2 regions of the Paenibacillus sp. NRS-1782 genome follow, and region 1 is predicted to be linked to the other one. Evidence: riboswitches for the same ligand, from Rfam matches in the RefSeq annotation. Region 1 holds a riboswitch; the other holds the start of a gene.
The links. Region 1 has a riboswitch for glycine ahead of sdaAB (L-serine ammonia-lyase, iron-sulfur-dependent subunit beta). Riboswitches for the same ligand answer to the same signal wherever they lie in the genome.
Positions count from the first base shown of each region.

Region 2: linked by a shared signal. The riboswitch ahead of gcvT (glycine cleavage system aminomethyltransferase GcvT) and the one ahead of sdaAB (L-serine ammonia-lyase, iron-sulfur-dependent subunit beta) in region 1 are both predicted to bind glycine.

Region 1 covers NZ_JBITPH010000041.1:13,772-17,256, forward strand. Annotated here, with positions in the region: gene ACIFQM_RS16215 (Ig-like domain-containing protein) at 1-365, shown strand, start outside; gene sdaAA (L-serine ammonia-lyase, iron-sulfur-dependent, subunit alpha) at 456-1,355, opposite strand; gene sdaAB (L-serine ammonia-lyase, iron-sulfur-dependent subunit beta) at 1,345-2,034, opposite strand; glycine riboswitch at 2,246-2,359, opposite strand; gene ACIFQM_RS16230 (hypothetical protein) at 2,783-2,989, shown strand; gene ACIFQM_RS16235 (amino acid ABC transporter permease) at 3,066-3,485, opposite strand, start outside.
Region 2 covers NZ_JBITPH010000058.1:67,761-71,245, forward strand. Annotated here, with positions in the region: gene ACIFQM_RS21240 (PTS mannitol transporter subunit IICB) at 1-464, opposite strand, end outside; gene gcvH (glycine cleavage system protein GcvH) at 859-1,254, opposite strand; glycine riboswitch at 1,555-1,742, shown strand; glycine riboswitch at 1,743-1,839, shown strand; gene gcvT (glycine cleavage system aminomethyltransferase GcvT) at 1,920-3,020, shown strand; gene gcvPA (aminomethyl-transferring glycine dehydrogenase subunit GcvPA) at 3,140-3,485, shown strand, end outside.

The DNA of each region.
Region 1 (3,485 bases):
ATTATAAGGTAGCTACAGTCAAAAAGGGCCAGGTTACCGCGGTAGGCTACGGTAAAACCAATATTCAAGCGAAGTTTGGCGGGAAATATATCACCGTACCTGTGGATGTCGATACGCTTAAATATCTGCAAACCGACGAAGTCTCGCTGAATTTGAAAGCAGGACAGGTAGCCAAGGTTACGGCTACAGCTACGTATAAGGATGAGTCGGAGAAGGATGTATCCAAGCCGGCAGTCTGGTCCTCGTCCCGAATTATTGTTGCCACAGTCAAAGACGGCAGCATTAAGGCACAGGGTAAAGGTAAAGCTGTGATTACCGTGAAATATGCAGGAAAAACGACGAAGGTACAGGTGAACGTACAGTAAGAAAAAAGGGGTGTCCCAAAAGCCATGGAAATGGCAATGGGACGCCCCTTTGCTTTAAGAAGGATATTCGGTGGCACTACCGCTTAGAAGCTATGACTTATCCTTCTTGGCTGGTATGTTGCGCGTAAGCGACTCCGTCAGACGCTTGCCGGTCGGCGTTTGGGCCAGGCCGCCCTTGGCTGTCTCGCGGTGCTTGGATGGCATCGCGCTGCCGACTTCGAGCATCACGTCGATGACTTCGTCAGACGGGATGGCGCTGCGCACACCCGCCAGAGCCATATCCGCAGCGGCAAGCGCGGTCACGGCTCCCAGCCCGTTGCGCACGATGCACGGAATCTCCACGAGTCCGGCGACGGGGTCGCAAATCAGGCCGAGCGTGTTTTTGAGCGCGAGGCCTACTGCATGGATGGCCTGGTCTGGCGTACCGCCGCGCAGCTCGACCATGGCCCCTGCGGCCATCCCGATGGCTGAGCCAATCTCGGCCTGACAGCCTCCCTCCGCACCGGAGATGAAGGAATTGTTGGCGATGACGTAGCCAATCGCTCCAGCGGCGAACAGTCCGCGCACCATATGCTCGTCATCCCAGCCGAATCGCTCCTGCGCGCTGATGAACACGCCGGGGATGACTCCGCATGAGCCTGCGGTGGGCGTGGCGACAATGCGACCCATGGACGCATTGACCTCCGATACGGAGAGGGCATACGCCATGGCGAGTACCGAGGCATCGCCGGAGCAGGTTTCTCCTGCGCGCAAATATTCCGTCAGGCGTTTGCCGTCGCCGCCCGTCAATCCGCTGCGGGATACAGTGTCCTGTGTTTGCCCGCGATGAACGGCTTCCTTCATGACTTCGTAATAATCAGACATTTGGCGGAGGATTTCTTCCTCTGGTGTGTTCGTCTCTTGCACCTGTTCCTTGATCATCATGCGCCCAATCGTAGTGGATTCCTCGGCGCACAAGGCACCTAATTCATGCAGATGGCTAAACCGCATCGGATTCAGCTCCTTTTTTCAAGTTAATCATTTTGATTTCATACATATGAGGCAAAGCTCGCAGCTCTGCAATTAATTTAGCCGGAGCGGGACTATCTGTTTCAATGGCAGTGAGCGCTTCGCCATCCCGGCCTTTGCGATCCACGTGCATGTAGGCAATGTTAATGTCAGCTGCGCCCAGCGCCGAAGTCACCGCGCCCAATGTTCCGGGCTTATCCGAGTGGAGAAGCACCAGCGTAGGCAGCTCTCCGGTTAGGTTGACCCGGAATTCGTTGAGCTGCTGAACATGAATGTTTCCGCCGCCGATGGAGGAGCCTAGCAGCGTGCGTTGATCTTCACCCTTCCATAGCTCGAAGCGGACCGTATTCGGATGAGGGGCGGGCAGTCCGCTGACAGCCAACTCTACTTCCATCCCGGCCTGCTCTGCACATTGCTCGGCATCTGGAATCCGGTAGTCGTCTGTATCGTAATTCAGCAGTCCGGCAATGAGTGCCAGGTCTGTGCCGTGTCCCTTGTACGTATCGGCAAATGAGCCGTACAGCGTCATGCGGGTACGGTCAGGTTGCACACCGAGCCAGTGCCGGGCAACACGTGCGAGCCGCACCGCGCCAGCGGTATGTGAGCTGGAGGGTCCGGTCATAGCCGGACCGATAATAGAAAATACATCCTTGAAACGCATGGTGTGGCCCCCTGTATGTTTGAATACCATAGTATATGGTGCTGCCGCGCCTTTGCGCGGGTGTGACGGCTTCTAATGCTGACGCAGCATGTGAGTACAAAAAAGGACAGGATAAGGAAATTTCCCTTATCTCTGTCCTCGTTACCTGAGAGTTTCGTACGGTGTCATACCCGCCTTACCCCTTGGGTGGCTTGCGCTCTCTCCAGAGTTGCGTCAGATGACGATACATGGACCTGAGAGATTATCCGCCAGCCGGGTGCTGACGTCTTGCTCCTTCGGTGCTGCCGGGATGTGATTCCCAGACAGGCTCTCCCGTCATCTTCATTCGCGTATACCGTTCAACATTTCCTCCTAAGCGTAATGTATGCCATGCCTGGTGTCAATCACAGGTTGGGATTTTACATAATTTAGGACTCTTCGTTCCATTCGGCCAGGTCAAGGCAGAGGGCGCGTTGACGGTAGCAGAAGCGCTTCAGCACCAAAGCATGGAGCCTATTCCAATCCGGCCAAAGGCATGAGTACGGAAGAAGCTGCATCTCCGGTTATTTTTGGTGCTGAAAATTAATCTGTGGTTGGTTTTTTCAATGATCGTGATAGTCTATTCTTAATTGATATATCCATATACTGGTGATAGGATAAGTTCAAATTATTCCGACTAAATCGGTGTGTAATGTTCATGAGAAGTTTAACATCAAGCGTGGTGCGCATAAGCAGGACAAGACCATGGAGAATGGAGGAAGCATATACATTGAGTAGCGAGCCGGTGTTGGAAATCAAAGGGTTAACGGTATCTTTTGGCATTAAGGATGAATATTACCCCGCAGTCGACCATCTGGATCTGACGGTCAACCCCCTCATGCGCTCAAGGACCTACAGCAGGCGCAAGCTTCCATTGAGGAGCTTCGCACCTCAATGGAAGCTTGCGGATCGGTATCACTTTGCTGGAGCTGGATAACCGGATGGACCTTGGCATTGTGCTGACAAAACGTTCAGGCTGGCGGCAGCCCTGATCATGCTACGCGTGCTGAATGCTAATGAGTGCGCACCTCCAGCCTGCGTGCAAGCAGCGACATGCTGTAATTAACAGCGAAGTACAAGAAGGCGGCGAATAGCAGAGCAGGAATGACGAAGGACTGATTTTGACCGCCAACAATCTGAATGTTATGCGTCAGCTCCGGCAGACTGATAATGACCGCGAGAGAAGTATCCTTGAGCAGGGAAATGAACTGGCTGACGATAGGTGGCACCATGCGGCGGAGCGCTTGTGGCAGAATGATATGCCATAACGTTCTGGAATAGCTCAGCCCGGAGGACCGTGCGGCTTCAATCTGTCCTTTATGGACGGAGTTCAAGCCGCTACGGACAATCTCGGCGATCATGGCCCCCTCAAAGATCGACAGGCCCGTAATAGCTGCCCATTTGAGCGAAATGGACAGGCCGATGGACGGTAA
Region 2 (3,485 bases), on a different contig from region 1:
GCAAGCAACGCTAAAATCGCCCCGATAATCCCTGCTGAGAAGTTATTGACCAGCATTTCAAACCCTGATTTAACTTTGCCGTCAATCGCTTTGTCGAATTTCTTCAATATCCATGCAGCCAGCGGACCCGCTACCATCGCGCCGAGGAACATCGGAATGTCCGCCCCGACAATGACACCCATCGTCATAATGGCCCCGATCACACCTCCGCGCTGTCCGTGAATCATGGTGCCACCCGTATAACCGATCAGCAGTGGCAGCAAATAATTTTTCATCGGATCAACCAGTTGTGCAAAACCCTCATTCGGAAACCATCCGGTCGGAATAAAGAGTGCCGTGATCAATCCCCACGCGATAAAGGCCCCCATATTGGGCATAACCATACCACTGAGAAAACGGCCAAAACGCTGTACGGCAACGCGCGCGCCTCCGTTTGAATTGGACTTTGCGTCCACTGTGCTCATATTCATATCCTCCTTATAGGTAAAAAGCATCACTACCTTTTCTTAAAATTCATACTAAATGACAACGCTATCTTCATCAACGAAATGAAAACGTACTTTCGTCATGAACATTGATGACAACATTTAAATTTAAGGTAAACAGGCGCGAAATCCTTCTGCATAATTCCTCTTAATATGGCCTGTAACATGAGTGTTTAGTCGAAAAACCATCCTGTCATCAGTACAATTTATGTATGAGATCTATCCTCTAAAAAAGATAAAAGAACGTAATTACGCTTTCCAAAAAAGACAGCAAAAAATAGCCGCTATGCCCAATCATCGCGACTATTTTTATACAAAACAGAGCGGACAAACGCCACTCTTATTCAGTTATCCAACCTAATTTGCCCCATTATTACTCATTGGCAGTCAATTGCTCGTACTGATCCGCAGACAGCAGCTTGCTTAGTGCTTTCTCTACATCTTCTCCAAGCTCCACTTCGATCATCCAGCCTTTTTCATAGGGAGACTCGTTCACCAGCTCAGGCGTGCTTTCCAGCGCTTCATTCACCTTCAACACCGTTCCCGTCACCGGAGCGAACAGGTCGGATACTGTCTTTACCGATTCAATAGTACCAATCTCTGCCCCCTGCTCAATCGTTGCTCCCTCCCCAGGCAGCTCCACAAAAACGATATCCCCCAGTTGATGCTGTGCAAAGTCCGTAATACCGATTCGTACCGTTCCATCCTCTGTGCGCTGAACCCACTCGTGTTCCTCTGTGTACCACAATTGCTGCTTCACTTCACTCATCCTGCTCCGCCTCGCTTCCATATGGATTACATCGTTTCGCCTACCCGTCTGTGACAGGTTAAGATTATGACAACAAGAACTCTCATGTCAATAATACTAACAAAAATATTTCACATTTCTCCATATATCGTTCTAACTAAAAATACGACAGGATATAACAAACGCTTACATAACCTTATTTATGAATAAAATGTTTTTAATAATGTTTTTCATGACATTTTTGTTGACATTTCGAATAAATTTGCGTATTAATGGGTTATAACAAGTGCTTTTGGAAATACCCGATAACTGTAAACGCGGATGAACGTGGAGGGAGAGACTGCCAAAACTCGCTAGCTGTTGCCGCCTGTGAAAACAAGGTAGCCAGCGAGTGGAATCAAGCTGTTACCGGCAGGGCCGGATGACGTTTAGCTGATCCAAGGGCAGCGCCGAAGGAGTAAACCTGCACCGCAGGTGAATCTCTCAGGCAAAAGGACCTCTGCCGGACGCATCTCTGGAGAGCATTCGCCATACAGGCGGATCACCCAAGGGGAAACCTGGTACGCACCGGGGTAACTCTCAGGTATCAAGGACAGAGCTGAAAAAAAGTGTGTGGACTGCCGTCCATACGTTTTTTTCGGCCTGTCTTTTTTGTTTAGCTGATCACACTGGATAGGAGTGAAAAAATGACTAACTTGCGAAAAACGCCGCTGTATTCCTCCTACGGCACGCTGCCGGGGGTTCGTTGCATTGATTTTGGCGGCTGGGAGCTGCCTGTACAGTTCAGTGGCATTCAAAAGGAGCATGAGGCCGTCCGACAACGTGCGGGAATGTTCGATGTATCGCATATGGGTGAATTCTTGGTCGAAGGCCAGGAAGCCGAAGCATTTCTGCAACAGGTGACGACGAACGATGTCAGTCAGTTGGAGCCAGGTCAGGCCCAATACTCTCTCCTGTGTTACCCGGATGGAGGTGTAGTAGACGACCTGCTTGTTTACTGTAAAGGGTCGGAGCGTTACATGCTCGTTGTGAATGCCTCCAATATCGACAAGGATTGGGATTGGCTGCTTCGCCATGCTCCTGCATCCGTTCATCTGGAAAACGTATCAGATGCGTTAGCACTGCTGGCGTTGCAAGGACCTGAAGCTGCTCGTATTACCGCAGCCGTGACAGACGTGGACATTACGAATCTGGCATCCTTCCGATTCCGTGAGGATGTGCAATTGTTCGGGGCAAAAGCGCTCGTCTCCCGCACCGGGTACACGGGTGAAGACGGTTTTGAATTTTATGTGCCCGCTGTGGATGCACCGGCAGTGTGGGACGGATTGCTTCGCATCGGTGAGCCGCATGGTCTGGTTCCCGCCGGACTTGGGGCCAGGGATACGCTGCGCTTCGAGGCACGGCTGCCGCTGTACGGACAGGAGTTGTCCGCTACCATTTCCCCACTGGAAGCTGGTTTAGGCTTCTTCGTCAAGCTGAATAAGGGGGGTTTTATCGGGAGAGAGGCCCTGCAACGTCAGAAAGAACAAGGTATTCCACGCAAGCTGATCGGACTGGAAATGCTCGACCGCGGCATCCCACGTGCCCATTATCCCGTTTTTGCGGAAGGACAGCACATTGGCGAGGTCACAACGGGAACCCAGTCGCCCACCTTAAAGCGTAATCTGGGTTTGGCTCTAGTGGACAGTCGTTTCAGTTCCCTATCCACACCGTTGGAGGTCGAGATTCGTGGCAAGCGCCTGCGCGCCGAGGTGGTAGCAGCGCCCTTTTATAAACGTCCACGCTGATTTAATACTATAACTATCGTGATCCATTACTAACGCTGCCCCGTTCGCAATCGTTTATTAATCATTTGTTAATCGTTCTACGTTTTTACGATTTTGTTGGTTGAAAGGAGCCAGACCCAATGAAACAGCATCGCTATCTTCCCATGACTGAACAGGATCAAGCCGAAATGCTACGCGCGGTCGGCGCATCGTCTATCGACGATTTATTCAGCGATATTCCTGAGGCGATCCGGTATAAGGGGGAGCTGCCCCTGTCTTCTCGGTTAGACGAAAGAGCCTTAACCCGCCACTTATCAGGACTGGCCGGGCAAAATGCCAATACAGACACGCACGCCAGCTTTCTCGGCGCAGGGATTTACGATCATCATATTCCATCCGTTATCCAGCATATCACTTCACGCTCGGAATTTTATACGGCCTACACTCCCTATCAACCGGAGGTAAGCCAGGGCGAGCTGCAAGCCA